Regions from separate parts of the Micromonospora sp. LOL_021 genome, predicted to be linked through region 2. Evidence: predicted binding sites of a transcription regulator. Region 2 holds the regulator's gene; the other holds the start of a gene.

Region 1 (3,411 bases), on a different contig from region 2:
CCGGGCTGATGTAGACGGCGAACAGGACGGACACCGACGGGTCGTCCCGCCAGACGTGTGCTCCCGCGTGCGCCACGAACGTTGTCGGACCGGTCTCGGCCACGAACTGGGCGATCAGGTCACCGACGGCGGACCGGGCCGCCCGCTCGGCGTACTCGTGCAGCGGGCGGGCCGCCGCGTCGGCGAGCCGTTCGATGAACGCCAGCGGCGAATCGGCGAGCATCTCCAGCCGCAGCGCGCGCATCCGGGCGGCGTCGTCGGCCCGGATCCGCCGGACGGCGGCTACCGGCGGTACGACGTGGTCGGTGTCGGTCCCAGTTCCCATGCCGGCATGCTCGCCCGGCGTGGCCCGGCCGACAACCGGAATCCCGCCTTCGGTCCGGCCGCATCAGTCACGCCACCAGCAGCAGGGCGGTGCCGAGTTGCCGGCAGTAGTCGACGCCGTGGTCGAGCCCGTGCCGCCCGGGGTAGCGGGCGAGCGCGCCGATCACCCAGGTCTCCCCGATCGCGAGGCAGCTGATGTGCCAGAGCCCGTCCTCGTCGCGCAGCAGCCAGCCGTTCTTGATGGCGATGGTGGCCGCGTACTCGGCGGTGAGCGCGTCCCGTGGGCCGAAGTCGCCCGCACCGCGGACGGCGCGCATCTCGGACAGCAGCCACGGCGTCCACTGCGGCCCGGCCGCCCGCCCGTCGGCGAGGCAGCGCCCCAGCCTGGTCAGATCACGGGCGGAGACGACCGTGTTGCTCCACCGGTCGCGCTCCGGGGCCGAGTCGGTCAGCCCGCAGAGCCGTACCATCCGCTCGATGGACTCCCGGCCACCGACCCGGTCGTAGGTGGCGTCCGCGCCGGGATTGTCGCTGTCCCGGATGATCGACGACAGCTGGGCCAGCTGAGGTGTCCGGAGCATGTGGCCCTGTTCGTCGGCGCGGCGCAGGTCGTCGGCGGCCAGCCACACCTTGATCAACGACATGGTGTCGCTCTGCGCGGTGAAGTTCGGCGATCCGGTGATCAGCCCGGTACGCCGGTTCATCGCCGCCCAGGAGAAGAACCCGTCGGTCGGTGTCGGCACCGGGCCGGCGCGCAGCAACACGCTGCGCTGGTTGTGGCCGTGGTCGGCGACGGTCCAGCCCGGCTCGCGCGGCGGTGGTTTGCCGGCGTCGCCGGGCAGGCCGCCGGTGAACGCCGACAGCACGATGAGCAGTCCGACGGCGGCGGCCGCCGGGTGGCGTTGGCGGGCGCGGTCGTGCCGGGGCGCGGTGCGGTCCGACCGCCGGACGGCCCGGCTGCCAGGTGCGCGATGCCGTCCAGGCTTCACGTTCTGCGGTGTACGGGACACACGTGGTCAACGAAATGTGGTGCCAGAGAGACTTGACCGGGGGTTAATGTCCCCTTTTGGGGTAGTGCGGTGCCGTCGGACCTCGTGTAGCGTGCGATTCCGGCTGCTGTACTCGGGCACCCGCACGGGGGGTCCCGATCGGTGGCTCCGGCCGGCGAACACGTCGACCAGGGGGCCGGCAGAGGCCCGGCACGACAGAAGTGAGGAAGTGCACCGTGGCGCAGGGCACCGTGAAGTGGTTCAACAGCGAGAAGGGCTACGGTTTCATCGCGGTCGACGGGGGTCAGGACGTCTTCGTCCACTTCTCCGCGATCGAGATGGACGGCTACAAGGCGCTCGACGACGGGCAGCGCGTCGAGTTCGAGATCGCTCAGGGGCAGAAGGGTCCTCAGGCGGAGAGGGTCCGGGTCATCGCCTAGTCACACACTGCTGGCCAACTGCGCGTCCGGTGGCCGGTGCGGCCGCCCGACCGGACGGCGACGTATCTGATAGCTCGACACAGGTCTGCGTACCCCGCAAGGCGTCGGTTCTCCTCGTGGAACCGGCGCCTTTCATCGTCTCGCCACCCGGCGGTCCTGCCCACCTGATCTTGACCGTGACCGCAGTCGGCGGCCGTGCGGCCCGACGGGGGACGTCGGGCCGGCAAGTTGCTGTTCGCTTGCACTCGACAGGGGAGAGTGCTAAACAAGGATTGGCACTCGCCAACCGGGAGTGCCAAAGGTCGGGGCGGTGGGGCCACCGCCGTCGTCCCGCTTCGCGGGGCGACGGAGATGGCCGGTCGTCGCGGGCTATCCGGCCCGGCCGGCGGACGTCACTGCCGCCAGGTAGTGACGTCCGAAGGTGCGTAGAGCAGGCGGCATGGCGGAGCTGACCGGCTCCGGTGCTGCGAGCGTCCAGGAGGACAACGCCGTATGGCCAAGATGATCGCGTTCGACGAAGAGGCGCGCCGCGGCCTCGAGCGGGGCATGAACACCCTCGCCGACGCCGTCAAGGTGACGCTGGGCCCGAAGGGCCGCAACGTCGTGCTCGAAAAGAAGTGGGGCGCCCCCACCATCACCAACGATGGTGTGAGCATCGCCAAGGAGATCGAGCTCGAGGACCCGTACGAGAAGATCGGCGCCGAGCTGGTCAAGGAGGTCGCCAAGAAGACCGACGACGTGGCCGGTGACGGCACGACGACGGCGACCGTCCTGGCCCAGGCCCTGGTCCGCGAGGGCCTGCGCAACGTCGCGGCCGGCGCGAACCCGATGGCCCTGAAGCGGGGCATCGAGGCCGCCGTCGCCAACGTCGCGGAGGAGCTGAGCAAGCTCGCCAAGGACGTGGAGACCAAGGAGCAGATCGCGTCCACCGCGTCGATCTCCGCCGGTGACTCCAGCGTCGGCGAGATCATCGCCGAGGCGATGGACAAGGTCGGCAAGGAAGGCGTCATCACCGTCGAGGAGAGCAACACCTTCGGCCTGGAGCTGGAGCTCACCGAGGGTATGCGCTTCGACAAGGGCTACATCTCGCCCTACTTCTGGACCGACCCGGAGCGGATGGAGGCCGTCCTCGACGACCCCTACATCCTGATCGTCAACAGCAAGATCTCGTCGGTCAAGGACCTGCTCCCGATCCTGGAGAAGATCATGCAGTCGGGCAAGCCGCTGCTGATCATCGCCGAGGACGTCGAGGGCGAGGCGCTGGCCACCCTGATCGTCAACAAGGTGCGCGGCACCTTCAAGTCGGTTGCCGTCAAGGCTCCCGGCTTCGGTGACCGCCGCAAGGCGATGCTGACCGACATCTCGATCCTCACCGGCGGCCAGGTCGTCAGCGAGGAGCTCGGCCTCAAGCTCGACGCGGTGACCATCGACATGCTGGGCCGGGCCCGCAAGGTCCAGGTGACCAAGGACGAGACCACGGTCGTCGACGGTGCCGGCGACGCCGAGCAGATCCAGGGCCGGGTCAACCAGATCCGGGCCGAGATCGAGAAGAGCGACTCCGACTACGACCGCGAGAAGCTGCAGGAGCGGCTGGCCAAGCTGGCCGGCGGCGTCGCGGTGATCAAGGTCGGCGCGGCCACCGAGGTCGAGCTCAAGGA
Region 2 (3,411 bases):
TCACCGGCGGTGCCCCCGCCCGGCCCGACCTCGCCCTGCTGGGCCAGCCGGATCCGCATCCCGTCCTCCACCCCGGCGGGGATCTTGACGGTCAGCGAACGCCGGGTCCGCACCCGGCCGTCGCCGGAACAGGTGGTGCAGGGGTGCGGAATGACGGTGCCGTAGCCCTGGCAGGCGACGCAGGGCCGGGACGAGACCACCTGGCCGAGGAAGGTCCGTTGCACCGACTGGACCTCGCCGCGCCCGCCGCACGCCTCGCAGGTCGCCAGGTGGGTGCCGGACGCGGTGCCCGCGCCGGAGCATGTGGTGCAGATCACCGCGGTGTCGACGGTGATCGGCGCCTCGACGCCGAACGCGGTGTCGGTCAGATCGAGCTCCAGCCGCAGGATCGCGTCGGCGCCGGGGCGGGTCCGCGACCGGGGCCCACGGGAGCCGGCCGCCGCCCCGAAGAAGGCGTCCATGATGTCCTGGAAGCCGACGAAGGGCCCGGCCCCGCCGGGGCCGCCGCCGGGCGCGCCGCCGGGCGCCAACGGATCGCCACCGAGATCGACGATCTGCCGCTTCTGGTCGTCGGAGAGCACCTCGTACGCGGCGTTGATGTCCTTGAACTTGTCAGCCGCCACCGGATCCGGATTGATGTCCGGATGGTACTGCCGGGCCAACTTGCGGTAGGCCCGCTTGATGTCGTCAGCGGAGGCGTCCCGGCTCACGCCGAGAATCCCGTAGTAGTCCTTGGCCACTGCGTCTGGTGTCCTCATGTGTCAGTCTCGCATGTGCAGTTCGCCGGGTCGTTTTTTTAACCTGCCCGCCGGTCAGTTCTGCGCCAGCAGATCGCCGACGTAGCGTGCCACGGCGCGAACCGTGGCGATGGTGCCGGGGTAGTCCATCCGGGTGGGCCCCAGCACGCCGAGGCCACCGACGATGACGGTGCCCGGACCGTAACCGGTGCTGACCACGGATGCGGCCCGCAGGTTGTCGATCTCGTTCTCGTCGCCGATGCGGACCCGCAGGGTGCTCGGCTCCACCTCACCGATCAGCTTGAGCAGGACGACCTCCTCCTCCAGTGCCTCCAGTATCGGGCGCAGGGAGCCCTGGAAGTCGAGTAGTCCCCCTCTGGTCAGATTAGCGGTCCCGGCCAGCGCGATGCGTTCCTCGTGCCGCTCGACCAGCGTCTCCAGCAGGACCGTCGAAAGCGTGGTCATCGCCGGTCGCAGGTCCGATGGCGCCTCGTCCACCAACGCCTGGACCAACGGCGGGGTGTCGGAGAGCCGACAGCCGTCGAGCTTCTCGTTGGCCAGCCGACGCAGGTCGGTCACGTCGTCGGCGCTGATCGGGGCCGGCAGCTCCACCAGGCGCTGCTCGACCCGGCCGGTGTCGACGATCAGGACCAGCATCAGCCGGGTGGTGGAAATCGGCACCAGTTCCAGGTGCCGTACCGACGACCGGGACAGGCTCGGGTACTGCACCACCGCGACCTGGCGGGTGAGCTGGGCGAGCAACCGGACGGTGCGGTGCACGACGTCGTCGAGGTCGACGGCGCCGGCGAGGAAGCGTTCGATCGCCCGGCGCTCCGCGGGGCTGAGTGGCTTCACCCGGGACAACCGGTCGACGAACAACCGGTAGCCACGGTCGGTCGGGACCCGCCCGGCGCTGGTGTGCGGCTGCCGGATGTAGCCCTCCTCCTCCAGCACCGCCATGTCATTCCGGACGGTCGCCGGTGACACCCCGAGCTGGTGCCGCTCGACCAGCGACTTGCTACCGACCGGCTCCTGGGTGGCGACGTAGTCCTCGACGATCGCCCGGAGCACGTCGAGTTTGCGGTCGTCGAGACCCATCTGCACCTCCTCCGCTGGCACCGGTCGGACCGGTCCGAGGCTACGGCCCCGGCCGTCGCGGCGGCCGGTGGGTGGCCGGACCGACGCCGGACGCCCTGCTGGCACTCGCCGGTTGTGAGTGCCAGCATACGTCGATCGGGCCGGACCGGCGATGATCAGTTCACCGGGCGGGGGCGCACCGGGCGATATGTCACCAAGCGCACGCACCCGGGTCGGATCGGTCGGCCGGCAGGGCTCCGCCAGCCGGGCGGCGGGCCCCAGAAGCCGGCCGGCCAACCCCGCGCAAGCCGACCGACCAGCGGAGACGGCCTGCCCGGACGGGAAAATCGCCGGCGGGGCTAACTGGCGCGGCTTGATCCGTCCCCCTACCGTGTCGGGCATGACTGAACCACCTCGCCCACCAGGGGAGAACGGTCCCGGCGGCATGCCGCAGGACCCCAACTCCCCGCCGCCACCTCCAGCGTCCTACTCGATGCCGGGCGAGGCCTCCTCTCCCGGATACCCCCCGCCGCCGGGCGGCGCGAGCCCGCCTCCCGGCGGATATCCCCCGCCCGGCGGTTTCCCGCCCGGCGGTCCGGCGTACGGAGGCCAACCCCCGTCCGGCTACGCCACCAACGACGACAAGACCTGGGCGCTGATCGCCCACTTCGGTGGCGCCCTGGGCGCGTTCATCAGCTTCGGACCGCTCGGCTTCGTCGGCCCGCTGATCGCCTACCTGGTCAAAGGTCAGCAGTCACCGGCCGTACGGGCGCACGCGCTGGCCGCGCTCAACTTCCAGATCCTCTGGTCGGCCATCGCCTTCGTGCTGCTCTTCGTCAGCTGGTGCCTGCTGTTCATCCCCAGCCTGGTGGTGTTCGCGATCCAGATCATCTTCGGGATCATCGCGGGCGTGAAGGCCAACGAGGGGACGCTGTACAAGTACCCGATGTCCGCCAATTTCATCAAGTGACACCGCTCGCCCCCGGATCCGTACCGGCTCCGGGGGCGTCACCGGTGGCGACGGTTGAACGGCGGCGGACTTCACGGCAGCAGGTCCCGGACGACCGCGTCGGCCAGCAGCCGGCCGCGCAGGGTCAGCACCGCCTGCCCGGCGGCGAGCGCGCCGGGGTCGAGCAGCCCGTCGTCGCCGGCCCGTCGGGCCGCGAGCCGGCCGGCCGGGGCCAGTCGCGCCAGCGGCAGCCCACTGGCCAGACGCAGCGCCAGCATCACCTCTTCGACCTGCTGCTCGGCGCCGGTGAGCAGTTCCCGGCCGTGGCCGGGCGATCGTCCGGCGGCCAGCCGCTCGGCGTACGACCGGGGATGCCGCACGTTCCACCAGCGGACCCCGCCGACGTGGCTGTGCGCCCCCGGCCCGAGCCCCCACCAGTCGCCGCCGGTCCAGTACAACAGGTTGTGCCGGCACCGGCCGGCGTCCGACCGGGCCCAGTTCGACACCTCGTACCAGTCGAATCCGGCGCCGCTCAGCGCCGATTCGGCGGCGAGGTAGCGGTCGGCGGCGACGTCGTCGTCGGGATACGGCAGTTCGCCGCGCCGCATCCGGGCCGCCAACCGGGTGCCGTCCTCGACGATCAGCGCG

Evidence for each region. The regulator HrcA, encoded in region 2, represses chaperone genes, less so after heat shock. The targets are predictions, from matches to a motif close to GGTTNGCACNCTCNNNNNGAGNGTGCNAACC.
Region 1: a site for HrcA is predicted at 2,024-2,054, ahead of groL (chaperonin GroEL). Genes of this name have one in related genera too.

The regions. Positions count from the first base shown of each region.
Region 1 covers NZ_JBHMIN010000023.1:16,137-19,547, reverse strand. Annotated here, with positions in the region: gene ACFHWT_RS16610 (GNAT family N-acetyltransferase) at 1-325, opposite strand, end outside; gene ACFHWT_RS16605 (serine hydrolase) at 393-1,313, opposite strand; gene ACFHWT_RS16600 (cold-shock protein) at 1,550-1,753, shown strand; gene groL (chaperonin GroEL) at 2,246-3,411, shown strand, end outside.
Region 2 covers NZ_JBHMIN010000001.1:47,740-51,150, reverse strand. Annotated here, with positions in the region: gene dnaJ (molecular chaperone DnaJ) at 1-740, opposite strand, end outside; gene hrcA (heat-inducible transcriptional repressor HrcA) at 813-1,835, opposite strand; gene ACFHWT_RS00215 (DUF4870 domain-containing protein) at 2,215-2,784, shown strand; gene hemW (radical SAM family heme chaperone HemW) at 2,856-3,411, opposite strand, start outside.